4 regions of the Halomonas sp. A3H3 genome follow, and region 2 is predicted to be linked to each of the others. Evidence: riboswitches for the same ligand, from Rfam matches in the RefSeq annotation. Region 2 holds a riboswitch; each other region holds the start of a gene.
What was found. Region 2 has a riboswitch for thiamine pyrophosphate ahead of HALA3H3_RS15700 (sodium:solute symporter family transporter). Riboswitches for the same ligand answer to the same signal wherever they lie in the genome.
Positions count from the first base shown of each region.

Region 1: linked by a shared signal. The riboswitch ahead of thiM (hydroxyethylthiazole kinase) and the one ahead of HALA3H3_RS15700 (sodium:solute symporter family transporter) in region 2 are both predicted to bind thiamine pyrophosphate.
Region 3: linked by a shared signal. The riboswitch ahead of tenA (thiaminase II) and the one ahead of HALA3H3_RS15700 (sodium:solute symporter family transporter) in region 2 are both predicted to bind thiamine pyrophosphate.
Region 4: linked by a shared signal. The riboswitch ahead of HALA3H3_RS23630 (NUDIX hydrolase) and the one ahead of HALA3H3_RS15700 (sodium:solute symporter family transporter) in region 2 are both predicted to bind thiamine pyrophosphate.

Region 1 covers NZ_HG423343.1:1,551,312-1,558,453, forward strand. Annotated here, with positions in the region: gene HALA3H3_RS06770 (metal ABC transporter solute-binding protein, Zn/Mn family) at 1-410, shown strand, start outside; gene HALA3H3_RS06775 (LysR family transcriptional regulator) at 434-1,306, opposite strand; gene ampC (class C beta-lactamase) at 1,459-2,631, shown strand; gene HALA3H3_RS06785 (cupin domain-containing protein) at 2,823-3,488, shown strand; gene HALA3H3_RS06790 (DUF6164 family protein) at 3,485-3,853, opposite strand; gene gloA (lactoylglutathione lyase) at 3,863-4,399, opposite strand; gene HALA3H3_RS06800 (hypothetical protein) at 4,644-4,988, shown strand; TPP riboswitch at 5,043-5,141, shown strand; gene thiM (hydroxyethylthiazole kinase) at 5,165-5,974, shown strand; gene thiE (thiamine phosphate synthase) at 5,964-6,596, shown strand; gene HALA3H3_RS06815 (LysR family transcriptional regulator) at 6,593-7,142, shown strand, end outside.
Region 2 covers NZ_HG423343.1:3,529,684-3,536,825, forward strand. Annotated here, with positions in the region: gene HALA3H3_RS15685 (CoA-acylating methylmalonate-semialdehyde dehydrogenase) at 1-525, shown strand, start outside; gene HALA3H3_RS15690 (hypothetical protein) at 614-1,306, opposite strand; gene HALA3H3_RS15695 (peroxidase-related enzyme) at 1,485-2,066, shown strand; TPP riboswitch at 2,191-2,296, shown strand; gene HALA3H3_RS15700 (sodium:solute symporter family transporter) at 2,286-3,698, shown strand; gene corA (magnesium/cobalt transporter CorA) at 3,670-4,638, shown strand; gene HALA3H3_RS15710 (NnrU family protein) at 4,803-5,381, shown strand; gene HALA3H3_RS15715 (zinc-binding dehydrogenase) at 5,427-6,617, shown strand; gene HALA3H3_RS15720 (proline racemase family protein) at 6,617-7,142, shown strand, end outside.
Region 3 covers NZ_HG423343.1:340,121-347,262, forward strand. Annotated here, with positions in the region: gene HALA3H3_RS01530 (ABC transporter permease) at 1-597, shown strand, start outside; gene HALA3H3_RS01535 (class II aldolase/adducin family protein) at 751-1,518, opposite strand; gene HALA3H3_RS01540 (NAD(P)-dependent oxidoreductase) at 1,572-2,528, opposite strand; TPP riboswitch at 2,742-2,904, shown strand; gene tenA (thiaminase II) at 2,993-3,676, shown strand; gene thiC (phosphomethylpyrimidine synthase ThiC) at 3,708-5,612, shown strand; gene HALA3H3_RS01555 (hypothetical protein) at 5,854-7,142, shown strand, end outside.
Region 4 covers NZ_HG423343.1:5,192,222-5,199,363, reverse strand. Annotated here, with positions in the region: gene HALA3H3_RS23635 (thymidylate synthase) at 1-757, opposite strand, end outside; gene HALA3H3_RS23630 (NUDIX hydrolase) at 821-1,384, opposite strand; TPP riboswitch at 1,442-1,545, opposite strand; gene cmoB (tRNA 5-methoxyuridine(34)/uridine 5-oxyacetic acid(34) synthase CmoB) at 1,660-2,670, opposite strand; gene cmoA (carboxy-S-adenosyl-L-methionine synthase CmoA) at 2,673-3,416, opposite strand; gene pgi (glucose-6-phosphate isomerase) at 3,576-5,258, shown strand; gene parE (DNA topoisomerase IV subunit B) at 5,604-7,142, shown strand, end outside.

The DNA of each region.
Region 1 (7,142 bases), 2.0 Mb from region 2:
AGATCCCGGCCTCCACCAGCGTGATTACCGGCCACGACTCCTTTGGCTACTTCTCAAGCGCCTACGGGGTGACCTTCCTCTCTCCGGTAGGGCTTTCCACGGAAGCCGACCCCAGTGGCGCCAGCATGGCGGCGCTAGTGGATGTGATTGAGCAGGAGAACGTGAAGGCGCTGTTCCACGAGAACATGACCAACCAATCGATCATCACCCAGCTCGCCGAAGAGACCGGCCTGCCCATTGCGGGCACGCTCTACGCCGATGCGCTGGCAGCAGAGGGTGAAGCTAGCACTTATCTGGGTATGATGCGCCACAATGCCCATGTGCTGCACGACGCGTTGGCCCAGCCGGGTCATAACGACCACGACCACGACCACGACCACGACCACGATGATCATGGTCACAGCCACTAAGCAGTTAACGTCAATAGTGCTGCTCAGGCATTAATGGCCGTGAGCAGCCATTCCCGGAAGGACGCCATAGCGTGGGTTTCGGGGCGTGTCTGCAGGCGAGTCAGCCAGTAACCGCCTAGGCTAACAGCGGTGTCGAAAGGCTGTATCAGTGCGCCGCTGTTTAGTTGGCGGGGAAACATCAGCGGTGGCGCCAGCGCCACGCCTGCCCCTTGTAGGGCTGCTTCCACCATGGCGATGGAAGAATCAAACACAATGCTGTTGGTCATCGGAAAGCTGCGTGGTAGCCCTGCCGCCAATAGCCACTCTGTCCACTCATCAGCGCGATAAGAGCGCAGCCAGGTTTCCCCCAGCACATCGGCTGGGGTGTTAAGCCGCGCTGCGATATCAGGTATGCACATTACCGAGAGTGACGCCGGTAGTAGCGGCTGCGCCGCGGTGCCATGCCAGGCCCCTGTGCCAAAGCGGATCGCAAAATCCAGCCCCTCGCCGGCAATATCCGCGCGGTTGTTATGGGTGGAGAGCCGTAAATCGACGTAAGGGTACTGGCGCTGAAAGTCTCCCAGTCTCGGCAGCAACCAGCCGACGGCAAAAGTCCCCACCACGCCGACGTTTAATACCTCCCGATAGCTGCTCTCGCCCACCCGCTCCAGCGTGTGGGCTATCTGGTCGAATGAACTCTTCAATACCGGCAGCAGCAGCTCGCCCTCCTGGGTAAGCATTAGCCCCCTGGGCAAACGCTTGAACAGCGGCACCTTCAACAGCGTTTCGAGCAGCTTTACCTGGTGGCTTACCGCCGCCTGGGTCACATGAAGCTCTTCTGCCGCGCGAGTAAAGCTTAAATGCCTGGCCGACGCCTCAAACGCGCGCAGCGCCTTCAACGGCAAGTAGGGACGCACCAACTTGACCCCCAAATTTTTCTAATGGCTTATGCAAAATATCGCTGTTTGTGAATTGCCGCAGCGCGCCGTAAGTTAACCCCTGTCACAGGCTTTGCATCTGGAAATAACTCTCCGCCCTCTCTTGGTATTAATCACAACAGGATTTTGGTATGCGTAAGATGTTAGCAGCAAACTGCGGCCTTATCATGACAGGTTCGCTTCTACTCAACGGCTCTGCATGGGCTTCCGGCACGCCTGAAAGCGCCGATATTGAGGCCCTGGTGAACGATACTATCGCGCCTTTGATGGCCGAGCACCGTATTCCAGGCATGGCGATTGCGCTGAGCATTAACGGCCAGCAGCACTACTTTAATTATGGCCTCGCTAATCAAGAAGCGGGGATTCCGGTCACCGATGAGACGCTGTTCGAACTCGGCTCTGTCAGCAAGATTTTCACGGCTTCACTCGCTGGCTATGCCCAGGCTAGCGGCGCCCTCTCGCTTTCCGACCCGGCCAGCCGCTACCTGCCTGAACTGGAAGGCAGCGCCTTCGATGAGGTCACACTGCTGGAACTGGGCACTTACACCGCGGGCGAGCTGCCGCTGCAGTTCCCTGAGTCGGTTCAAAGCGAAGAGGCAATGATCGACTACTATCGCCAGTGGCAACCTGAATCCGCCCCTGGCAGCCATCGGCTCTACTCCAACCCGAGCCTGGGCCTGTTCGGTTATCTCGCCGCACAAAGCCTTGGTCAGCCCTTCGAGATGGCGATGGAGGAGGCGCTGTTTGCCCCGTTAGGGCTTGAGCATAGCTACTTTCAGGTGCCTGAAGCGCAGCAGGCGAACTATGCCTACGGTTACTCTAAAGAGGATGAACCCATTCGGGTGAACCCAGGCATGCTGGATGCCCAGGCCTACGGATTGAAATCGACTGCCGCAGACGTACTAACGCTGGTGGAAGCCAATATGAGTGGTGCTGAGCTTAATGAGCCACTAAGCCAAGCCTTGGCCGCTACGCGCACGGGGTACTTTGAGGTCGGCAATATGACCCAAGGACTGGGGTGGGAAAGCTATGCCTACCCGGTGGCACTCGATCAGTTACTGGCAGGCAACTCGCTTGAGATGATTTTGCAGCCCAACCCTGCCAACCGCTTAACCCCACCGCTAGCCCCCAGGCAGGAAGCGCTCTATAACAAAACCGGCGCTACCAACGGCTTTGGCGGCTATGTGGCTTTTGTACCCAGCGAGCAAATCGGCATTGTGCTGCTGGCTAACCGCAACTACCCCAATCAGGCGCGCATCGAAGCTGCACACCATATTCTTACCAAGCTGACTGAAGCGCCCTAAGCAAGCAGCCAGACAACCTGATGCCGCCTTCATGAACTGCACCCCAATCGTTGGATATTCATCCAATGGTTGGGGTGTTTTTTATGGCGATATAACGAAGATCAAACAACCGAAAGTTGCATTTTTTGCTGTCGATAAGGAGACTAGCACCCTCCCCCGTCACTTACCTTCACTGCGAAGAGCCCTTTCCCATGCGTCTAAACGCCGATTTTAGCCACTTTGCCTGTGTTACCCCGGAAGAGTATCAGTGGGTCGATTCCCCCAGCGCGGGGGTAGAGCGCATGATGTTTGACCGGATTGGTGATGAAGTTGCTCGCGCTACCAGCCTTGTGCGCTACGCCCCCAATACAAAGTTTGAGCGGCATACCCACGGCGGCGGCGAAGAGATTCTGGTATTGGAAGGCGTGTTCGCCGATGAGCATGGGCGCTACGCGGCGGGCAGCTACTTAAGAAACCCCATTGGCACCGGCCATACCCCGCAAATTGGCGAGGAAGGCGCGCTGATATTTGTCAAACTGCACCAGTTTGACCCCAACGACACGCTACAGTTGGCAGTGCCAGCGCATCGGCTGCCCTGGCAGCCTGATCGACGCCCGCGCATTGCCTATAAAATGCTGCACACCTACAAGCAGGAGCGCACCAGCCTGGAGCGCTGGTCGGCGGGCACCTCCATTACCTACCCCACGCTGCTGGGCGGGCTGGAGTTTTTGATTCTGGAAGGCACACTGAGCGATAGCGAGCAGAGTTACACGGCAGGCACCTGGTGCCGCTACCCCAGCGGTTCTGCTCCGGCACTTACCGCCGGTGATGATGGCGTCATGATGTACCTCAAACGCGGCCATCTGCCAGCCGCTTAGCTTCGCGACATACCCAGGAACGGCAGCAGCGTAAGGGCGGCAATAAGCCCCACTGCTAGCAGTACTAACACGACCTGCACCGGGTGAGCGGCCAAACGACGCCACAGCGTCTCCGCGTCACCCCGCTCAACCGCCGCCTGGTGCTCGCGTTGGGCGCGCTCAAGGCGCTCCGCCTGGTAGGCCTCTAACGCCGCGATGGCAGCGTCGTGCTGATGTGGATTGCGCAGCCAAATCGCGTCAACGCCCAGGCGGAAAAAGCCCGCCTGGGTTTCATAGGTATCAAAGCCATGGGCAGCGAGCAGGTCACGCACCTCCATGGCCTCTTCGTCGGTCACATGGCGCAGCCGGAACAGTAGTTCAGCCATTGGCGTGCCTCAAGAGTCGCTCTTCCCCACCATCAGGTCTGCCTGAATCACTTCGATCCAGTAGCCGTCCGGGTCTTTAACGAAGATAACATCTTTCATCTTGCCCTGATCGGAGCGTTTGACGAAGGTGACGTCATGCTCGTCGAACCACGCCTGGGCCGCTGCCAAATCCGGTACGTTGAAGCAGATATGCCCAAAGCCCTGGGGTTCGGCATTGCCATCGTGATAGGCGAAATCTTCCTGGTCTTCAGTCCCCCAGTTGTGGGTCAGCTCCAGCAGCCCTTTCTGGCTAAACGTCCAGGCGGTACGCGCTTGTGCATCGTCCGGAACGCTGTCGCTGGGTTCCAGGTTGGCCAGGAAGTAGAGCGAGAACTGCATCTCTTCGAAATCCAGCCGCCGCATCACCTGCATACCAAACACTTTTGAGTAGAACGCCAATGCCTGCTCAGGGTCTTTCACCCGCAGCATGGTGTGGTTTAAACGAAACCCTTGAGTTTGGGGCGGCGTAGCCACGACGCCGGGATGCTGCTCGCCTTGAAAACTCATTTTGCTCTCCTATCGCTGATGTTGATCATTGAATCCATTGAGCTTCACGTACCGCTTACCATGGGGGCTTTATGGCCATAATAACAGCCCTTACAAGCACGTAGGCAGTGTCGTATCGAGGTACCGATAAGCGCACTGGCAATACTAAACAAAAACCCTACACTTATTCTTCATAAGCTTTACAAAAAGCAGTTCCCGCAACATGAGTGATGCCCCACCTTTGAGGCGTCCACAGGAGTTTTCCATGAGTGCGATCGATATGACGCTGGGTGACCACCTGACGCTAAAACAGCTTTCCAATGCGCTTCACAACGGTTTTTCGCCGATTGTTGAAGTCGAGTCGATGGATGGAATCTACAAAGTGCGTTTTCACCATGCTAACGGCGTGTCTGAGCTGAGCGATAACAAGGGCCACGTCAGTACTTTTCTGGGCACGGGCGAAATCCGCGATACCCTGGGCCAACTGGGCTTGACCCACGGCGTGCTAACCTTCGCCGACCAGTGTGGTGACGAGATGATTGGGGTCGAGGGTAAAGCGATGACACCTGATGAAATGCTTACCTACGGTACGCGTATTTCGTTTCGTTAGATTGCTATCGTCCGCATCCGGGGCTTTACAGGGCTACTTCAGGCAAGGATAGTAATCCCTCGACAGGGGCGCCCTCCGTTACGGTTGGGCTGAGAAGCACCCTTTGAACCTGAACCGGATAACACCGGCGTAGGGAGTCGTGGTAACGCTTACCACCTCCCTGCCGGGAGGATGCTATGACCCTACGCCCGCTTGGCGATTACCTTGAGATGCTACGCTCAGTGACACCGCTGGTTCACTGTATGACCAACTATGTGGCCATGAACAGCACTGCCAACCTGCTGTTAGCCACCGGCGCGTCGCCCGCCATGCTGCATGCGCCTGAAGAAGTGGCTGAATTCACGGCTATCTCCGCGGGGCTGTCGATTAATATCGGTACGATCTCTGCCCACTGGGCTGACGCTATGCTCACCGCCACAGCGACTGCCGATCAGCATGCCATTCCCTGGGTATTAGATCCCGTCGCCGTTGGCGCCACGCGCTATCGCCAAACGCTGTGCGCGAAGCTGCTGGCCGCTAAACCCAGCGTGATTCGTGGCAATGCGTCTGAAATTCTTGCCCTTAACGGTTTAGCTAGCCAAGGCCGCGGCGTGGACGCCACAGCCGCCACCGACCAAGCCGTGGACGCTGCAATAGCATTAGCGCAAAAACACGGCTGTATTGTCGCGATGACCGGTGAAAGCGACTGGGTGACGGACGGCACACAGCACTACCGCATTAACGGTGGCCATCCTTTGATGCCCCGCGTAACAACGCTTGGCTGTGGGCTGAGCGCGCTAGTGGCGGGATTTGTGGCTGCCAACCGCGACGCCCCACTGGGTGCAACGGCAGCCGCGCTGGCCTGCTTTGCGGTCACAGGAGAGCGTGCGGGCAGCCACGCCAACGGGCCTGGTAGCTTTCAAGTGGCACTGCTGGATGCGCTGTATCAACTCACCCCTGACGACCTCACTACTTATGCCCAACTGGAGGCAATCCATGCCGCTTGATCTATCGCTCTACTTGGTCACCGATGCCACGCTCTGCCGAGAGCATGGTTTGGAACAAACGGTTGAGGCAGCGGTAAAAGGCGGAGTCACCACCGTGCAGTTGCGTGACAAGCATGCCAGCGATGAACAGATGATTGCCCAAGCCAAACGGTTAAAAGCGCTTCTGGCAGGCACCGGAGTCCCGCTGATCATTAACGATCGTTTGCAGGTGGCACTAGAAAGCCAGGCAGATGGCCTGCATGTCGGTCAGAGCGACGCTGCCGTTCAGCAAGCGCGCCGGGTACTAGGTGAGCAAGCGATTATCGGCCTGTCGATCAATACTATCGCCCAGCTGCAAGTCTCTCCGTTTGAGCTACTCGATTATGTCGGGATTGGCCCCGTGTTTGCCACCGAGAGCAAACAAGATCACGCCCAGCCCATCGGCTTTGGCGGTTTAGCGGCGCTGGTCAAGGCGTGCCCACTGCCCAGCGTGGCCATTGGTGGGCTGAAAGCGAATCATGCGATTAGCGTACAGCGCGCGGGAGCGAACGGTTTAGCGGTGATATCGGCCATTTGTGGCCAGCCCGACCCTTACCAGGCAGCGCGCGCTTTTCAGATTTTCCAAGCCGATTCGGCGTCATGAATCAGTTAGAGCATATCGTCGCTTTTGTGCGGGTAGCCGAGTTGGGTAGCTATACCCGCGCTGCTGAAGCGCTGGATATTTCCCGCACTCGCGTATCCCGCCAAGTCATGGCACTGGAAGAGACATTGGGCGCGCGACTGATACAACGCACCACGCGACGACTACATCTCACTGAGGCCGGAGAACGCTATCTAGTCCGCGCCCAAGGGATACTGCAAGCGCTCGATGAGGCCGCCGCCGAGGTGGGCCAAGGTACCAGCGATGTGCGTGGGCGGCTGCGCGTTAATGGGCCGATGAGTTTTGGCACCCGCTACCTGGCGCCACTCGTCGCCCAGTTTATGCATACCCACCCGGCGCTGGAAGTGCGCCTGGATTTGAACGACCGCCGTGTCGACCTGCTTGAAGAGGGTTACGACGTAGCGATCCGTATCGGCAGCCTGCCCGACTCCAGCCTGGTGGCGCGCCGCCTGACCCGTTGCCGCCTACTGTTTTGCGCATCGCCTGAATATCTTGCCAACCACGGTGAACCCGACAGCGTTCAAGCCC
Region 2 (7,142 bases):
TCACCTGCTGCCCGTGATCGTGTACTACGTTTAATCGATGCAGGGGAGAAAGAGGGCGCCAAACTGATGGTTGATGGTCGCAAGGTTCAGGTAGAGGGTTACCCCAACGGTAACTTCGTGGGGCCGACCCTGTTTGCCGATGTAACCGCCGATATGACCATTTATCGCGAAGAGATTTTTGGCCCCGTGCTGTGTGTGGTCAGTGTTGAAACCCTGGATGAGGCGATTGCCTTTATCAATGCCAATCCCAACGGCAACGGTACCTCCATCTTTACTAACTCAGGCTGGGTAGCGCGCCGGTTTGAAACCGATATCGATGTTGGACAAATTGGTATTAACGTGCCAATCCCCGTACCGGTCGCTTACTTTAGTTTCACCGGGTCAAGGGCTTCAAAGCTGGGCGATTTAGGGCCCAATGGTAAGCAGGCGATTGCATTCTGGACACAAACAAAAACCGTAACGGCACGTTGGTTTGAACCCGAGAATGTTTCCAGCGGTATTAATAGCACGATTTCGCTGGGTTAAAAAAGTGGCGCTAACTGGCTCCGCTTAAGCGGGGCCAGTTGCTAACGAGGTCGGTTAACCGCTTGGCAGATCAAGCCAGGTGGCTGGCTTAAAAGTTGTCAAACAGCGGAAGGCTCTCTTCAAGCAGCTGTTCAATGGGGCCGAGCTGGCTTTCATGCAATACTAACAGCGACTCCTTACCCATAAAGTGTTCAGCGGGGGGGACGAGCAGAGCAAACTCACCCTCTTCAAGGTGAAACTCATGTATTTCGCGCATTCCCAGCGGAGTTACACACTGCGTGCAGCGGTAGGTGTCATCTTCGCCATAAATCAGCCGATGGTACATTTTAAACAGCGTATATAGTGCCAAACCACCCTCAAAGGCTGGCCAGCGCGCAGGGGTCTCGCGAATATCGTTGGTAAGGTCTTGCCCTTCGGCTTCGGCGTCTGCAATTGCATTGGCAAGCGGGGCGGCAAGAATGGCGCTGTTGTCGGCAGGTAACGGCGTGTTGTGCTTAGAAGCGTGTTCAAAATCTTGTACAGCGCGCTTAAAGTCAGGAACGCCATCAAGAGTATAGTCGACATGCTGGAGGTCTTCGGGCTCACAGCCGCCATTTTCCCAGCCATGAATGACGCGAAGTGTCATTTGACCCCGTGTCATTGGGCGGGCAAGCAGCATATGTAGCATTATACGAATGTGCAGCTGACGCTCATCGGTATCATTTTCAAATGCTCGGTAAGGGTCAGTAAACAGCTCGTTTAGACGACCGGGGGTATGTTCCTTGGCTTCGTTATGGCTCATGACAGTGTCCCTTTGAACGAACTGTTTATTAAGAGTAGCGCATGTTTTTTTGTCACAGAACGAATCTTCAGTATGGCGAGTAGGGCGGCTGAATAAAAGCCTCTTAATTCAGCTTTTTGTTACACAACCGCTAAGCCGTTTTTATGAGATGGCTAAACTTAACAAGAAAGAGGTGAGCATGTCTTCATCATTAAGTCGTTTTAACGTGCCTGAAACATTGGATGACCTGCCTGACGATATTCGCAGTACCATTTTGACCGTTCAGGGTAAAGCGGGTTTTGTGCCCAATGTCTTTCTGATGTTGGCCCATCGCCCTGCTGAATTTCGTGCTTTTTTTGCCTATCACGATGCGTTGATGGAGCGCGAATCAGATACCCTCACCAAAGCCGAAAAAGAGATGATTGTAGTGGCTACCAGCGCACGTAATCGCTGCCTATATTGTGTGGTTGCTCACGGGGCACTGGTGCGCATTTACAGTAAAGACCCGCTACTCGCTGACCAAGTGGCGATCAACCATCGGGTGGCGCCGATTAGCGAGCGCCACCGGGTGATGCTCGATTTCGCCATGCACTGTGCCATCGATGTGGGTGAAATGACTGATGAATGGCTTGCCCGCCTGCTGGAAGTAGGCTTTAGCCAAGAGGATTGCTGGGATATAGGCGCGATCGCGGCGTTTTTTGGCTTGTCGAATCGGTTGGTTACCCTGGCAGGTACGCCACCCAATGAGGAGTTCTACCTGATGGGGCGAGTGCCTCGCTAAGAGGCGACCAGCGCACCTTAACTTTACTAAGCTATGATTTTGATTGAGAATAGTTCTTGAGACAGCGCTTCGAAAAGTACCCAAAAACGTACTTAGAAAAAGCGCTTAGCAAAACACCTACATTCACTGTCGCCAGGGGAGCCCTGCATAAAAGGGCTGAGATGCGGCTACGCAGACCCTGGAACCTGATCCGGTTCGTACCGGCGGAGGAAGTGCGACATGCTTTACCTAACGTTAGCCGTGCTTGGTGCGGCGCTGTGCTGCTTTGCTTACTTAGGCCTCCGGGCTCGCTGGGTGAATGGCCCACTTGATGACTATGTCACCGCCCGTAACTCGCAAACGGCATCTACCCTGGGGCTCTCCTTCCTTGCCTCCGGCATGGGCGCATGGATTCTCTTTGCTCCTCCTGAAATCGGCGCCTTTGTTGGCCCGCTGGCCCTGGCAGGCTATGCATTAGGCTCTGCGCTGCCGTTTATCGTCTTAGGACTGTATGGGCCGAAGATTCGCCGGGCGTTGCCCGAGGGGCGCAGCATCGCCGAGTTTGCTGAAGCGTGCTATGGCCCTGGTGTAAGGCGCTGGGTAACGCTGGTATCAATCGCCTATATGGCGTGCTTTTTAGCTGCCGAGCTAACCGCTATTGGCGCCATTACCGCGCTGCTTTCCGATGTGCCCCCCGCACTGGTGATTATTGGCGTGGCGCTTACCACGCTCATCTATACTGCGGCAGGTGGTCTACGGGCCAGCCTTGCCACTGACCGTTGGCAGGCGTGGTTGTTACTGGTACTGCTGTGTGTGGTCGGTGGCATGGCCCTATGGCGGCTTCCCACTATTCCCAACGAGGCTGCGCTTCCTGCCATTCCCATCACCAGTGCGCTCAGCGTAGCGTTAACGCTAGTGATCGCGGTTACCGCGGCCAATCTCTTCCATCAAGGCTATTGGCAGCGCGTGTGGGCCGCTCAAGACGATCAAAGCCTGGGGCGCGGGGCATGGTTAGGTGGCGCAATGACGGTAGTCGTCGTCATGGTGATTGGTGGTCTGGGTGTATTGGCCGCGATGAGTGGTGTGCCATTAGGCGAGCCGCCGATGCCATTTTTTGCCCTGTTAAGTGATGCTCCTGTTTGGCTGACGCTACCCGCCTTGGTATTAGCGGTGACCTTGGTGGCCTCCAGTGTTGATACGCTGCAAAATGGTATTGCCTCGTTGGTGGTCGCGCGCAGCGAGCAGCAGGGCGTATCACTGGTGGCTGCCCGCTGGGTGACAGTGGTAGTAATGGTACCGGTGGTATTAATTGCCTTGCAGGGGTTGTCAGTACTGCGTCTGTTTTTGATTGCCGACCTGCTGTGTGCTGCCATTGTGGTACCTGTGCTGTTGGGCCTGTGGCAACGAATGACGCCACTGGCCGCCATTGTAGGTGGCATCGCGGGGCTGCTGGGTGCCATTCTCCCAGGGTGGTTAAGCCAAGGAAGCTTGGTCGCCGGGATGGTGGCCGCCAGTTTTCCGGGCAGTGTCCCTACCTTGGGGCCATTCGTCGGGGCGTTAATCGCCTCAACGCTGGTGAGTGTGCTGTTAGCCTACTTAACGCTAGCTATTCGCAAGGACATCCATGATTCGAACTCTTCTGACTACCCCTGAAGGTGAGACCCACGAGGGGGATGAAAGCCTGTTGGCTGTCTGGCAGGCGACGCCTGGCAGCCATATCTGGATCGATATGCAGGGCGAGTCCCAACAAAGCGAGCGGGCGATTTTAGAGGCGTTTGAGTTTCACCCCATGGCGATTCAAGATGCCCACAAAGAGCGCCATCCGCCAAAAATTGAAGAGTTTGATAATCACACCTTGATTATTTATCGTGGCATCTCCTCCTTTGATGCCGAACTAAACTATCTGCCTCAACAGGTCTGTTTCTTTGTGGGGGAGCGATTTCTGGTCACCCTCCATCCCGGCCAAGCGCTCTCCATAGAACGGCTATTCAACGAGCACGGTAAAGCCTTGCTGGCCCATTCGCCGGAACATGTCGCGCTGCGGGTGATGTATATTTCTGCGGGCTTTTATATCGATAGCCTGCTTGAGTTCGAAACGGCGTTAAGCGATCTGGAAGACGAGCTGCTGGAAAATGGTAATGATGTGCTAATGCGCAAGATCATCACTTACCGTTCCCGGCTGGTTAAAATGCGCCGCATCTTTAGCTACCACCAGGGGATTACCCAAGAACTCACCGCTTATGACTATGAGCATTTACCGCGGGAAGAGAGCGAAACCCTGCACGCCATCAACGATGTAGCGGATCGCTTCGAACGCCTCTACACATTGACCCAAATGTACTACGACATTTGCGGTGACCTAATCGATGGCTATATCTCTATTTCCTCCCACCAGCTAAATATCACCATGCGGGTGCTCACGGTGATTACCGCGATTTTTGTGCCGCTCACGTTTATTGCCGGGATTTACGGTATGAACTTCGAAAATATGCCCGAGCTGCGTTATCAGTATGGCTACTTTTTTGTCTGGGGAGCCATGTTGGGTATTGCGGGTGTCATGATTTGGCTATTTAAGCGCAAGCATTGGTTTTAAGGACAGGTTTTAAGGACGGGGTTTAGTCTCCCCATAGAACGACTCCAGGAAACAAAAAGTTGACCCATGCATAGGTGGTCGGTGGCTGAGTGTGGCATCCTCTCCAGCGACCAAGACTATAAGGCATAAAGCCGTCGACTAGCGTTTTCACTGGGAGTTGTTCCATGACGATTATGATTATCGGGCTGCTGATTTTTTTAGGCAGCCACTCTGTACGTATCTTTGCTGAAAACTGGCGTCAGCAGCAGATTGCGAAACATGGCGAAACCACTTGGAAAGTCGCCTATTCGGCGGTATCCATCGTTGGCCTGGCCATTGCTATATACGGTTTTGGCCAGATGCGCCTTGATCCCATCTATATCTGGTACCCGCCAATGGGAATGCGCCATGCGGTGGCGCTGCTGATGGTGCCGGCCTTTATTATGCTGGTGGCGGCATACATTCCGCATAACGCGATTAAGGCCAAACTTGGCCATCCGATGATGCTGGCGGTGAAAGTCTGGGCTTTTGCTCACCTGCTGGCCAACGGTCGCTTGGGTGATATTATCTTTTTTGCTGCCTTTCTTATCTGGGCTATCCTGGCGTTCAAAGCCGCCAAAAAACGTGGCCGTCTTGCACCGCCCGCGCCCGTCAGCACCCATAAAATGGCCACCATTGTTACCGTACTCGTCGGCTTGGTAGCGTATGTGGTGTTTGCCTTTTACTTGCACACAGTACTGATTGGCGTCCCTGTTTTTAGCTAATCTATTTTTAGCAGTTTGACGTTAGCCCAACCTAGGAGTCACTCCATGGCCGAGACAACACACACGGTGCCCACCACAATGGCTGCTATGCTTTTGATCGGACATGGCGGTATCGAAAAGCTGGAATACCATCAGGATGTCGCCACGCCGCAGCCCAAGGCGGGCGAAGTGCTGGTGCAGGTGACCGCCACGGCGAAGAACAACACTGATCGCAAAGCGCGTGAAGGGCTGTACCCTACCAAGGACAAAGGCGATGTCACGTCCTTTGCCATGGGAGGTACGCCAACCTTAACTTTCCCGCGTATTCAAGGCGCCGACGTCGCTGGCCGCATAGTGGCGGTGGGAGAGGGCGTTGACGCTGAGCGCATTGGTCAGCGAGGTTTGCTGGATTTTAATATTTACGCCGATGAACGCCGTGATATTAATCTAACCCCGGATTACTATGGCCATGGAGCCGACGGCGGCTTTGCTGAGTATATCGCTGTGCCTGCTGATCAGTTTTATCACGTGCCCAACCCCGAGCTTCACGACGCTGAATTGGCCTCAATGGGCATGTGCTCTTATCAAACGGCTTACCACATGATGACTGCCGCCAAGGTGAGTGCTGGCGAGCGTGTGCTGGTCAGCGGTGCCAGCGGCGGTGTGGGCACTGCGCTCATTCAGCTCTGCCGTATTGTTGGCGCTATCCCGTATGCCGTTAGCCAGTTAGATAAAGCCGAGGCGCTCAAAGCACTAGGCGCAGAAGCGGTCATTGATCGTGGCGACCTACCGACGTTTGTTGACCGGGTGCTGGAAACCACTGGCGGCAAACCAATCGATGCGGTGATGGACTTGGTCGGCGGTGAGATGACCAACCTGTTTATTGACACCATGATTGTCGATATGCAGGGGCGTAAGAGCTACCCCCGTCTCTCTATTGCCGGTGCCAGCGGTGGGAACCTTAGCGAAATGATGTGGACCCGCGTGTATCTTTATCAAGTACAGATATTTGGCGTTTCCCATGGCACCCGAGAAGAGGCCGAACAGCTGGTGGCGTGGATTCGCAGCGGGGAATTAAAACCGGTACTTCACGCCGCTTTTAAGCTTTCTGACCTGCATGCCGCCGAGCGCTATTTTGTTAACCGGGGCAGCAATTATCTAGGCAAAATTGTGCTTGTTCCCGATGCTCAGTGGGCATCTCACGGTGCGCCGTTCGCCCTTGAAAATCCTTCTTCTGCCGTTCAGGAGCGCCGCTAGTGCATAACCTTCATACTATCCAGCTAATGGACACTCATGCCGGTGGTGACGTTAGCCGTATCGTCACAGGGGGTATTGATGTTCTGCCTGGCGCCACCGTTCGCGAGCAGATGGAGTACCTGCGTGATGACGCCGACGGTTTGCGCCGCCTGCTGCTCGAAGAGCCCTACGGCATCCCGGAAATGTCGGTCGATTTGTTGGTGCCGGCCACTCACCCTGAGGCGGTGGCGGGTTACATCATTATGGAAGTGATGGGGTACCCTATTTACTCTGGCTCCAACACGCTGTGTACCGCCACGGCCGTGCTGGAGAGCGGCATTGTGCCCAAGCAGGAAGGCATACAGCGCTTTAAGCTTGAAGCGCCGGCGGGGCTAGTGCAAATCGAAGCGAAGGTGCATAACGGTGTGGTGGAGTCGGTGACTTGTGGCGGCCTTCCCAGCTATATCGATACCTATCGCGATACGATTCAAGTGCCGGGGATTGGCGAAGTCACCTATTCGATCGCCTATAGCGGTGGCTTTTACG
Region 3 (7,142 bases), 3.2 Mb from region 2:
GGCTTTCTGATTGCTTTGCCTTTAGGGCTTGCGCAAGTCAAAGGAGCGTGGCCGCTGCGATGGCTAGCCACCGGCTTCTGCACCGTCATCCGTGGCACGCCACTGCTACTGCAGCTATGGCTGTTCTATTTCGGGCTAGGAGCGCTGTTCGGCCAGTTCCCGGAAATTCGCGACTCCTGGGCCTGGGACTACCTGCGCCAGGCCTGGCCCTATGGTTTCATTGCCCTCACGGTGTCATTTGCCGCCTATCAGGGTGAGGTTATGCGCGGTGCCTTTGCCGGTGTACCGCATGGCGAGCTGGAAGCCGCCAAGGCTTTCGGCATGTCGCGTCGCAAGGTTTTTAGCCGTGTCTGGTTTCCGCGTGCTGTTCATCGTGCTCTACCAACGCTGACGGGCGAGATCATCCTGCAACTGAAATCCACACCGCTGGTTGCCACCATCACCGTGATGGACTTGTATGCCGTCATCACCCAGGTACGCCAGACCACTTACCTGACTTACGAACCGTTACTCTTCCTGGTCGCCGTCTACCTCTGCCTGAGCGGCGTCTTGATCGTTGGGCTGCGCTGGCTGGAAAACCGCGTACCACAACACTAATGGTCACGGGCCTGTGCGAGCATCACGTTTATCAACGCTAATTCAGGACGTGGCACAACCAAAAAGGGGCCGTCCAGTGGCCCCCTTTTGCTTGTGTAGATATTCGTATAGTTCTGATACTGGCTTGCTTGCCGTGCTGGCAACCGCGCCAATTTAGTCTTTGTAGCTTGGATCCAGCGCCTCAAGCGTGCGCAGGTGCGCGGCCCATTCGAGTTCAAGATCGCCGTCTTCATGAATAGTCTGGTCGTATTGGCGCGCCACGTGCCGCGCCACCTCTTCTGGCACCAGCCGTAAGGGCTGGCCAGTAGACTGCGCCGCCACCTGTAGCTCACAGGCACGCTCAAGATAAAACATATTGTTGAACATCTCTGCAGCCGACGCACCGGTCGTCAGCAGGCCATGGTTACGCAACACCAGCGCCGGGTTGTCGCCAAGGCTTGCCACTATTCGCTCACGCTCAGCCAGATCCAGGGCAATGCCTTCATAATCGTGGTAAGACACCCGTTCGTGAAACTGCAGCGCAATCTGGTTAAGCCGTGTTTCAAGGCCCGACTCCAGCGACGACACCGCCACGCCAGCGCGCGTGTGGGTATGCATCACCCAGGCCGCATGGTGGCTAGCAGTATGAATCGCGGAATGGATGGTGAAACCAGCCGGATTCACTTGTTCTGGGCTGTTATCAATCTTATGGCCATCAACGTCAATCTTCACCAGCGAAGAAGCCGTAATCTCCTCCCAACGCCAACCGTAAGGGTTGATCAGGAAACGTCCCTTCTCACCAGGCACCCGCGCGGTAATATGAGTGTAGATCAGATCCGTCATGCGATAGTGGGCGGCCAGACGATAGCAGGCTGCCAGCGCGATGCGGGTTTCTTGTTCGGCGTTGCTCGTCGTGGTGCGTTGAGACTTATCGAGACTCATCAGGTGTTCCTTTGCAGCAAAGTGATTGTCATGCAACGTGGTTAGCGTTTACGTTAGTAACCGCGCGCCCGATCAACGCCCATGGCAAGCGGCTGCCCATCGCGAAGGGCGCGGGCGGTGTCGACAACCTGCCCTGCGACCACCTCTGGCAACGAATCACTGGCAATGTGTGGTGTGATGCGCAGGCACTCATGCTGCCAGAAGGGATGATCCGCAGGCAGCGGCTCGGCACGGAACACATCCAGGCTCGCCCCACCCAAATGGCCGTGTTCGAGCGCTAGGAGAAGATCGTCCTCGACCAAGTGCTCACCCCGACCGATCTGCACCAACCAAGCGTCTTTGGCGAGCTTCGCGAACAGCGCCTTGTTAAGCACGTTTTCAGTGGTAGCCGTCAGTGGCAGCACATTGATCAGATAATCGGCGCCATCCGCTGCCGCCATGACAGCCCCGTCACCTGTCAGATAGGTCACGCCTTCAACCGGCGCTTGTGGCTCGCTGCGGCAGGCTACGTGTACAGAAAAGCCAAGCGCGGCCACCGCTTTCACCACGGCGCGCCCCATGGTGCCGTGTCCCAGCACCGCCACCTTTCTTGATGCTGGCGCGCGCATCGTCAATGGCGCCCAATGCGCCTTGGCAGCATTTTGCTCCAGGGTGGTGAACTCACGCTCACGATGGAGCACCTCATGCGCGGCAAAACCCGCCATCAAGTCGGCCTGATGTGGATCCCGCACCCGGGCGATGTGTACTTCATCTTTCAGGCCAGGATGCGCCAGCAGGGCATCAACACCGGCACCGATAGACATCGCCAGCTCAAGATTAGGATAGCTCTCGAAAGCCTTGTCATTGGGCAACCAGCAGATCGCAAAACGCACATCTTCGGGGTTATCGATCTCATGGGGATGGCGCAGGACGACATCACTCGCTTCATCGCGCAAGGCGTTACCATAAATGGCATCAAGGTCGAGCGAATCACTGAGATAGACGCCTAAAATCGAGTTCGTGTTGGTCATGCAACTCCCTACGGTTCACATTCGAAATAGAAGTGGCTGTAAAACAGCCACTTGTTACTCAACTGTATAATAATTCACGTACCGATGCCATGAAACGCCATTACAGCACCTAAACTCTCATCGCTGTAATGATGCTAATAAATTGTTTCCCGATAACTTTCCATGTCATACACCCTTGCATCTCCCTCACCCGCCTCCTACACTCCACCAACGAACAGCTTGACGGGGTGCCGGTGAAATCCGGCTGAGATGGCGCAGGGCGTAGCAATTAATGCTGCCGAGCGCTGATCCCGCAGAACCTGATCCGGCTAATGCGCTGCTACTTACACAAGTTCGCAGCGAGGGTACCGGCGTAGGGATCAAGCGATGGCCACGGCTGCTCTCTCACGATCGCACGCCGCCCTTCTGCGCCACTCCCTCGATCTTTTTCGCCCGCCCTCCGGATCATTACCACCGGAGGAGTCATGGGCTACCGCTTTACTGATCTCACTACCGCTTGCCAGAAAGATTGGCGCGCCTATATTGAGCACGATTTTGTGCGCCAGCTAGGCACCGCCACGCTGCCCGGGGCGTCGTTTCGCCACTATTTAAAGCAGGACTACCTGTTTTTGATTCACTTCGCCCGCGCCTATGCGCTGGCTGCCTACAAAAGCCCCACCCTCGCCGATCTTCGCCAAGCCCATGAAGGCTTGAAAGCCATTGTGGATGTGGAGCTGGGCCTGCACGTGGGCTTTTGTCAGGAGTGGGGGATTTCCGAGCAAGAACTGGAGGAGCTTCCCGAAGCCAGAGCGACGCTTGCCTACACCCGCTATGTGTTAGATACCGGCAACCGCGGCGACCTGCTGGATTTGCACGTGGCGTTGGCCCCCTGCCTGGTGGGCTACGGCGAAATCGCCAACTGGCTAAACGCCCAGCCTTCCACCCTGCGCGGCGCGCAAAACCCTTACGACGCCTGGATAGCCATGTACGAAGGCGAGGAGTTTCAGGCCGCCATGCAGGCGGAGCTTGAATGGCTGAATATCCGCCTTGCCGACATTACCCCCGCCCGCTTTGCCGAACTGAGCAAGATCTTCCGCGACGCCACCCGCCTGGAAATCGACTTCTGGCAGATGGGCCTAGAGCTGATAGACCAAGACCTCACCCACTAATTCAGCAAAACAACACAAGGAAACGACAGTAATGACTAAGACCGTAACAAGCAAAACCAGCCACTTTTTAGCCGAAACCGCCCAGGTCGATGCCGCCGCCATTGCGCCGCTGCCCGGCTCACGTAAGGTATATATCGAAGGTTCGCGCCCGGATATCCGTGTGCCGTTCCGGGAAATTTCACTGTCGCCGACCAAAACCACCGGCATTGATGAAGAGAACCCGCCACTGCTGGTGTACGACACTTCAGGCCCCTATAGCGATCCGGATGCTAACAATGACCTGCGCCGCGGTCTGCCGGAACTACGCCGAGCCTGGATTGAAGAGCGTGACGATACCGAATTTCTATCAGGCCCCACGTCTGATTACGGCAACCGCCGCGCCAACGACCCGACGCTTGCCCAGCTGCGCTTTGATCTAACCCGCACACCACGCCGAGCAAAACCGGGCAAGAACGTGACCCAGCTGCACTACGCCCGCCAGGGCATTATCACCCCGGAAATGGAGTTTATCGCCTTGCGCGAAAACCAGCGCCGTCAAGCGCTAGGTACCGCTGAAGTAGAGCGCATTCTGGGCCATCAGCACAAAGGCCAGAGCTTTGGCGCCAGCCTGCCGGAAGAAATCACCCCTGAGTTTGTGCGTGATGAAGTCGCCAGAGGGCGGGCGATTATTCCCAATAACATCAACCACCCAGAAAGCGAGCCGATGATTATTGGCCGTAATTTCCTGGTCAAAATTAACGGTAATCTGGGTAACTCAGCGGTGACTTCTTCTATCGAAGAAGAGGTAGATAAGATGACCTGGGGCATCCGCTGGGGCGCGGACACCATTATGGATCTCTCCACTGGGCAGAACATCCACGAAACCCGCGAGTGGATTTTGCGCAACTCGCCGGTGCCGATTGGCACAGTGCCTATCTATCAGGCGCTGGAAAAGGTCAAAGGCGTGGCCGAAGACCTCACCTGGGAAGTCTTCCGCGATACGCTGATCGAGCAGGCCGAACAGGGCGTGGACTACTTCACCATTCACGCGGGCGTACTGCTGCGCTATGTGCCGCTCACCGCCAAGCGGGTCACCGGCATTGTCAGCCGCGGCGGCTCGATCATGGCCAAATGGTGTTTGTACCATCACCAGGAGAGCTTCTTGTACACCCACTTCGAGGAGATCTGCGAGATCTGCAAGCAGTACGATGTGGCGTTCTCCCTCGGTGATGGCCTGCGTCCTGGCTCAGTGGCCGATGCCAATGACGAAGCACAGATGGCGGAGCTAAAAACCTTGGGCGAGCTGACCCATATTGCCTGGAAGCACGATGTGCAGGTGATGATCGAAGGCCCCGGCCACGTGCCCATGCACCTGGTGAAAGAGAACATGGATAAGCAGTTGGAATACTGCGACGAAGCGCCCTTCTATACCTTAGGCCCGCTGGTAACCGATATAGCCCCCGGCTACGACCACATTACCTCGGGCATTGGGGCGGCGATGATCGGCTGGTTTGGCTGCGCCATGCTCTGCTACGTCACCCCCAAAGAGCACCTGGGCCTGCCCAATAAAGACGACGTCAAAACCGGCATCATTACCTACAAGATTGCTGCCCACGCGGCGGATCTCGCCAAGGGCCACCCGGCAGCGCAGCGGCGGGATAATGCACTCTCTAAGGCACGCTTCGAGTTCCGCTGGGAAGACCAGTTCAACCTGGGGCTAGACCCGGATACTGCTCGGGAGTACCACGACGAAACCCTGCCCAAAGACTCCGCCAAGGTGGCACATTTCTGCTCCATGTGCGGACCAAAGTTCTGCTCCATGAAGATCAGCCAGGAAGTACGTGACTATGCCAACGAACATGGTCTAAACGGCGATCAGGAAGCGGTGATGAAAGGCATGGAAGAGCAGGCAGAGAAGTTTCGCAACAAAGGCAGTGAGCTGTATCAGGAAGTTTAAAATAGCGACTTACTGAACAGCATTGTGACTATACGTGGCCCTTGAGTCTTAGCAAAACTCAAGGGTCACATTAATATCTAATCGCCACAGGCCAGCCACTGAATTTGCTCTAAGAGTATTTAAAAGTAATTACCGTCCAAGTAGATTAATTATACATTGCTCGTGTATGATTCTCATTTGCGCAGCGCTCTGTTCATAGCGTTTTATTTAAAACCAACACCATTCAAAGAACCGATTCCAGATGAAAACCAAACTTTACTTGGCGGTAACCGTTGCTCTGCTTAGTGCAGGCATGTTAACTGGCTGCAGCGATGATAACGAACCAACAGCCGCAGGCACACAGGAGGAAGCGCCGAAAAATAATGCAGCTCTCATGCTGAAATATATTCCGGCTGACTCTCCCTACTTCATGGCAACACGTGAAGCAATGCCTGAACAAGATGCTTTTGATCGTTATCAACGCATGCAGCCCAAGGCTAGCATTGAGTCTAGTCTGGATGAGCTACGCGAGACACTGCCCGAGATAGACGATGAAGTGATGCATTCGTTGATGACGGTATTGATCGCCATGAGTGAAGAGCTGGTCGATGTTGAAACGCTGGACGATGTCCATGCGCTGGGCCTGAAAATGAACCCTCAGGCCGCCCTCTATGGGTTGGGTATCTTGCCTGTTTTACGTATGCAACTGCAGGATGAAGATGCCTTCCGCGAAACGCTGCAACGCATTTTGACCAAAGCAGACATTAACCTGAGTACGGCCACCACCAACGACACCGAATACTGGGTGCTGACGCCTGAGGGGCCCGTCAAGGCGATTCTAGCCATTGACGACCAGCAACTGCTGGTGTCTGTGGTACCACAGAATGCTAGTGACGAGCTGCTAGCACAAGTGCTGGGTAACACTCTGCCCGACAGCAGCATCGGTGATACCGATGCACTGGCAGAGCTTGAAAAGCGCCATGGCTTTACACCTTACGGCGCAGGGAAAATCGACTCCTCACGCCTACTTAATGAGCTGAGCACCCCCACTCACTCAGGTACTCAGGCACTGATGGAAGCGGTTGATGCCGAGCAATTGGATTTATCCGCCTGCCAGGCAGATATCGACCGTATCACGAACCGCTTCCCTGGCCTTGTAATGGGCTCGCGCGAGAACGATCTTGACCGCATGGAAATGAACCTGATTCTAGAAACCGATGAGGATATTGTCAGCGACCTGCGCACTCTGACGACTCAGGTGCCGGGCCTAGGTAGCACAGAAGGTATGGCCAGCTATGGCTTAGGTCTGAACATGCCGCTGTTGGTTCAGACCGTTCAGAAATATGCTCAGGAAGTGCGCCAGAACCCCTTCAGCTGTGATGAACTACAAGATCTGAACAGCTCCTGGAATGAGATCAACATGGCGATTAATAACCCGATCACCATGATGATTGGTCAGTCACTATCTGGCTTCAGAGCTCGTATCAACAGTCTGACAATGACAGACGGCGAACCTACCATGACGGGGCTCCTGACGCTTGCTTCACAAAA
Region 4 (7,142 bases), 1.7 Mb from region 2:
TCGTCGGGGAGGTGCCAATTGGCATTAAAGGTACTGTGCCTGGCTGGGGTATAGTTTCATTACTATTCAAAAGTTCAAGCGCACGCTCATGTGTGCTTTCATAGACGTGAATAGAACCAACTTGATGTGTGTAGTGACCGATTTTGCAGCCTATGCGGGCAGCAATATACTCTTGCAAGAAAGTAAAAGAGAAAATATCGTTCAGCATGCCAACGTAGGCATCATTTGCACGCATATAGCTGACCATGTTCAACTTTTCTTCGCGGAGTAGCAACTGAAGACCCAAGGTACATGAAACGTCGATATTGCGTCGATAAAGATCTTCTTCCGCACTAAATATTTGAAGGACAGCGCGCTTACTGTCGGGATCGTCATTTTTAAGGATATCAATCACTCGTTCGATTTGATCGAGCGTGTCTGCACCAAAGTTTTTAAGACGAGCTCCGTAACCAGTACCAGGTAAGCTTATACCATCTGGGCTGTAGCGTTGCATTGAAGGGGCGTACCAGGAAATAAATGCTAAGTCGTTTTTACCTGATAAATACCATAACGCTTCTGCATAATTAAAAACAATATTTTGTTTGCGTATTTTGCTTAGACAAAAACGATCAGGAGGATTGTCGAGTCGGATATTGAAGCCAATGAGTTCTCGCTCTTTATTTCCTCTAGGTGAGTTAACATATTCATATTCAAAGCAGATTTTATGCAGTGTATCTCTGTAGAGGCTGGTGAAATTCGTATAATGTTTGTGCATCATTATATTCATCTCTTTCGGTGGACAAAGAGGCGTATTTTGCTGATACGAATGATGGCGAGTAGTTTAAAAAGCTGAATTGGAGCTGTGAATCGCGTTTGATTTTTCTTTGACGATCAAACTGTGCAAATTAAAGGCTTTCACGACAGTATCTGCGACGTGATCAGCTAAGGCTTCATTGAAGTTGAGTTTTCCGTTTATAACTTTCGCCCAGCGGCAGTCCGCAGCATCATCACCAGGCCGTAGCTCGCCATCAACGTAGTGACATAAAAGGGCAACCAAGGCGAAGTGGTGGTGACTTCCCTCTGGGTCATATCCGATTACTTCTACTACATCAATTAACGGTCCTACCAATGCTGTGATACCGGTTTCCTCCATTAATTCGCGCTTTGCTGCACAATGTAGGCTTTCTCCCGGTTCCACTGATCCTCCGGGGAAGCCCCAAGTGCCCCGTTGAGGTTCTTTACTGCGTTGGACGAGGAGAACTTCATTATTACGCAGAGTTACGGCGATTGCTGCCAAGCGTGGCTTGGCAAGTACGGAGTTCAGGCGGTTTTTATCAGACGTGTTAAAAGGGGAGGTACTACTGAGCGTAGATGCGTTAGCGGGCGTTGAGTTACCTTGCGACACGATACACTCCTGCATTGAGATTCGGATAATACAGGCGTAGGTGTCAAAACAGGTTCATATATGGTTTATGTCCGTTCCTACGCCGGTATCAGCCGGATCAGGTTCAAAGGGTTTGGATAACTCCATCTCAGCCTGAATAACAGGCACCCCTCGGAAAAGTTACTGTTACTATGAGTTTTAGTATAAGTCAATATTTGGGGGGCAATTCAATGCGGCGGCTTGGCGGACGCCGGGACGGTTTTGACACCCTCTTCGCACACTTGGCTAACGGCTAATCAGCCCGGCTTATTCGCCAAAATCACCGCCCGCCGTGGTGCGGGGTAGCCTTCAATGGTGCGGGTGCGGTCGTTGGGGTCGAGAAAATCGGCCAACGATTGGTAGGTCATCCACTCCGTCGATCGCTGCTCGTCTAACGTGGTAACGGCTTCGTCAACCACGCGCACGTTGGTAAAGCCGCAGCGCTCCAGCCAATGGCAGAGCGCTTGAGAAGAGGGCAGGAAGTAGACGTTGGGCATCGCGGCGTATCGCTCGCCGGGCACAAATACGGTCTGCTCGTCGCCTTCGACTACCAGGGTTTCTAGCACCAGCTCGCCGCCCGGAACTAACGCGGCTTTTAGCTGCTGAAGATGTTCCAACGGGGCAGGGCGATGGTAGAGCACGCCCATGGAAAATACCGTATCGAAAAAGCCCAGGTTCTCCGGCACATCTTCTATACCCACGGGCAAGAACTGCGTTCTTCCGTCATCGGTATCGCCGACGAAGTGGCGTACCGCCTGAAATTGCCAGTAGAAGCGCGGCGAAGGGTCAATTACTAATACGAAAGCAGCCCCTGCCCCAGCCATCCGCCAGGCGTGGTAACCGCTGCCACCCCCCACGTCGAGTACCTTACGGTATTTTAGCGGCGCCAAGTGGGGAGCTACTCTCTGCCACTTCCAGTCCGAGCGCCACTCGGTATCAATATGAATGCCACCCAGTTGAAAAGGGCCCTTTCGCCAGGGGGCGAGTTTTCTTAGCAGGTTAAAACACTGGCGCTGCTGGCTATCGCTAAGATCGAGATCAACGCTGACGGTGTCGCTGTTTAAATCCACGCGCCGCTCAGCGGGCAGCGCCGGAAGCTTGGCCACGGCTTTTTCCCAGGCGGATAAATCGCCGTGGCGGTTACGGTCAAGCCCGTGAGCTAACTGCTCGGGTAGCTTCGCTAGCCAGGGCGTTAGCGAGGCATCCAGCGTGGCTTGATCTAAAAACGCCTGATAAATTGCGCGATGATCGTCGGGTAGTGGCGCCACCTTTAACCCTCCTTAAACGCAATCAGCGAGGCAAAGTTAAGGTACTGGAACCAGGTCATCGAACGTGGAAAACCTGCTTGTTTCAAACGACCATGAAGTGCATCGAGGGTATCCGGCACCAGTACGTTCTCAAGAGCGGTGCGCTTCTGGCTGATTTCCAGATCACTGTACCCATTGGCGCGCTTGAAATCGTGGTAGCGTTCTACCCGCCAGGCGTTGTCGCGCTCGTCGGCGTCGACGGTTTTCTCCGAGAGGATCAGCACGCCGCCGGGTTCCAGCGCTGCATAAAGCCGCGCCAGTAGTGCATCGCGGTCGGCGGCGGGTAGAAACTGTAGGGTAAAATTGAGAATGATCATGCCCGAAGACGCATACTCTAGGGTACGAATGTCGGCTTCTTCGACCTGCATAGCGTACGCTGGGCACTCGTCAGCAAAGGTTTGCCGAGCCTGGGCGACCATGGCGGGCGATAGGTCAACGCCCGTATAGCGAAAGGCGTCAGGCGCCAGCGCCCCTGCCAGCGCAAGGCCGGAAGCGCCCAGCGAACAGCCTAGATCATAGACATGGGCGCCATGGCGCAGGTGGCGCTGGGCAATTAAGCTCAACATGCCAAGAATTTGCCCGTAGCCGGGTACCGATCGGCGGATCATGTCAGGAAAGCAGGCGACCACCTTTTCGTCGAAAGAGAACCGCGCGACTCGGTCAAGGGGTGTCGAAAAGATAGCGTCACGGTAAGATGCATCACTCATGGGCAAGCCGGGATCATGGAAAAGGCGTGCTAGTTTACGCGCCCTTAATTGACTAGAACAGGCCTGTCTAGCATAGACTCACATAGAACAGCCCTGTTTAAGGTTATTAACCTGTTTAATGAACCCCGCTGCATGGATCGACGCCACTGGAGAAGCTAAATGGCCTCAGCATCAAGCGCTACACCCGATACGTTACCGGCATGGCAGACGTTAAAGCATCACGCTGAAACGCTGCAGCATGTCCACTTGAAAACGCTGTTTGGCACCGAGCCTTCCCGCTGGGAAAGCTTTACTCGCCAGGTGGCGGGCTTGACGCTAGATCTTTCCAAGCAGCGCTGGGATGATGATACCCTCGAACATCTGTTTACGCTGGCTAGTGAAGCGGGCGTACCCTCTGCTATTGAAGCGCTGTTGAGCGGTAAGCGAGTGAACGTCAGCGAAAACCGCCCGGCGTTACATACGGCGCTGCGTTTACCCGCCGATGCGACGCTTGAGGTTGAGGGGGAAGATATCGTCGCTGCCGTGCATGAAAGCCTTGCCCAAATGGAGCGCTTGGTCAGCCGGCTGCACGCAGGGCAGTGGCGTGGTGCCACCGGCAAGCCGATTCGGCATGTGGTTAACCTGGGCGTAGGCGGTTCAGATCTAGGTCCACTAATGGTCACCCATGCCTTGGCAGATTTCCGACCCAAAGATATTCATCCGGTTGAGGTGCATTTTGCCTCCACCATGGATGGCTCCCAGTTAGCGGACTATCTGAGCCGGTTGAATCCTGAAACCACTATCTTTGTGTTGTCATCCAAGTCGTTCACCACCATTGATACACTTTCCAACGCTAACACCGCACGGGAGTGGTTACTTAGCCGCTTGACCCAGCATGGTGCGACGCCGATTAGCGCTGAGTTGGTGGTGCGTCAGCACTTTATTGGTGTGTCGGCGAGCCCTGAGAAAATGACCGAGTGGGGCATTGCTGACGATCACCAGTTGACCTTCTGGGAGTGGGTAGGCGGGCGCTACTCGCTATGGGGCACCATTGGCTTACCCATTGCGCTGGTGGTAGGGATGGCGAATTTCCGCGAGTTTTTAGCCGGTGCGCACGCCATGGACCGCCATTTTGCTGAGGCAGAAATGGCGGAGAACCTGCCCGTGCTGCTGGCGTTAGCGGGCATCTGGAATGTCAATTTCCTGGATATCCGCGCGCACTCCATTCTGCCCTACGATGGGCGCCTGGAGTATTTCGCCGCCTATCTTGAACAGCTTGAGATGGAGTCCAACGGCAAGTCGGTTACCCGTCAAGGCCAGCCGATTAACTACTCCACCTGCCCTGTGCTCTGGGGGCAGCTTGGCCCCAACGCCCAGCATGCGTTTTATCAGCTATTGCATCAGGGCACTCAACCGGTGGTGTGTGATTTTATCGCGCCGCTCAAGCGCTACGATGAGGTGGAAGATCCAGATACCCGCCGCCACCTTAAAACCCAGCATCGCCTGGCACTGGCCAACTGTTTTGCGCAGTCCCGCGTATTAATGCTTGGTGATGACGCTTTGGAAGACGACGGCCCACGGCCAGAGCACAAGCGTTATCGGGGTAACCAGCCCTCGACGACGGTGCTGCTTGACCAGCTCACCCCAGCGACCCTGGGTTCGCTTATCGCCCTTTACGAGCACAAAGTCTTTGTTCAGGCGGTGATTTGGGATATCAACCCGTTCGATCAGTGGGGCGTTGAGCTAGGCAAACAGATTGCCACGGATACCCAAAAAATTATCGACCATGAGGGAGATCTATCGCGGATGGATGCTTCCAGTAAGGGATTGATTGAAGCATTTTGGGCGGCTGAGCAGGAGTGAGCGGTGCAATTTTGTCGCTAGTATATTGTGAGCACATACAGAAAGGGCGCCGTGGATAAGTCGTAGAGGGGGTCATTTGCCATGGCCGGAATATGTTCCATACAATTCCGGCATTTCCGCCGTCCATGGCGGGCAGATGGCAAATATAGCGCCCAGGGATGGGGTTACAGCGCCCCCTCGTAGACTTATCGACGGGGAAGCCCTTTCCGCTTTGCCATTGATAAGCATGGCTAGATATACAGCTTTTTGCTTTTCCGCTATCCTGTGCCTCTTTGCAAGTCGGCAATGACACTTTTCAGCATTTGATATGGCTGCCAGTACGATTTTTCAGGGAACCGACGTTACATGACCCAGTTTGATGCCTCTCAGTACGGCGCGAGTTCCATCGAAGTCCTGTCGGGCCTCGAGCCGGTACGTAAGCGTCCCGGTATGTATACCGACACCACACGCCCCAACCACCTTGCTCAAGAAGTGATTGATAACAGCGTCGATGAAGCGCTAGCGGGCCACGCCACCATGATTAACGTCGTGCTGCATAGCGACGGCGGGATTGAGGTGCAGGATAATGGCCGTGGTATGCCCATCGACCTACACCCTGAACACGGTGTTTCGGGCGTTGAACTGATATTTACCAAATTGCACTCGGGTGGCAAATTCTCCTCCACTAGCTACCGCTTCTCCGGCGGCCTACACGGGGTAGGTGTCTCGGTGGTTAATGCGCTATCGCGCCGGTTGGATGTCGAAGTTACCCGGGATGGGGCACGCCATGCCATGGCCTTCGAGTTCGGTGAGAAAGTCGAAGAGCTGCATGAAATTGGTAAAGCCCCCAAGCGGGCAAGTGGCACTTTGGTGCGTTTCTGGCCGGATGAGAGCTACTTCGATAGCCCCAAGTTAGCGCTAACCCGGTTGAAACACCTGCTGCGTGCCAAAGCGGTGCTGTGTCCCGGCTTGAAAGTCACGCTGGTAGAACCTGACGGCACTTCCACAGAGTGGGAGTTCGCCGATGGTTTGCGCGACTACTTAGTTGAAGCCACCGATGGTTATGAAGTACTGCCCAAGGAGCCTTTTGTAGGCCACTTCAATGACGACGAGCACGGTGTCGATTGGGCGATTCAATGGCTACCAGAAGGCGGCGAAGCGCTGCTGGAGAGCTACGTTAACCTTATTCCCACCCCTCAGGGCGGTACCCATGTAAACGGCTTTCGTTCCGGGCTGCTGGACGCGCTGCGGGAATTCTGCGAATACCGCAACTTGTTGCCCCGCGGCATCAAACTCACCGCTGATGACCTTTGGGAGCGCACCTCCTTTGTGCTCTCAGTGAAGATGCTCGACCCGCAGTTTGCCGGGCAAACCAAAGAGCGGCTGTCATCGCGCACGATTGCCGGTTTTGTTTCCGGCGTGGTTAAAGATGCTTTCTCGCTATGGCTGAACCACCATGTGGATCAAGCCGAAGCGATTGCCGAGCTGGTCATCAGCGCGGCGCAAAATCGCCAGAAAAAAGCCAAAAAAGTCGCCCGTAAAAAGGTCACGTCCGGCCCGGCCTTGCCCGGTAAGCTAGCGGACTGCTCCGGCCAAGACCCTGCCCAGAGCGAGCTGTTTTTGGTCGAAGGGGACTCCGCTGGCGGCAGTGCCAAGCAGGCGCGTAACCGCGAGACCCAGGCGATACTGCCCCTGCGCGGTAAGATCCTGAATACCTGGGAAGTGGAAACCCACGATATCTACGGTTCCCAGGAGGTGCACGATATCGCCGTCGCCATTGGCGCTGACCCCGGCAGCGCTGATCTGGAAAAGCTGCGCTATCACAAGATCTGTATTCTCGCCGATGCCGACTCCGATGGCTTGCACATTGCCACGCTACTGTGCGCGCTGTTTGTACGCCATTTT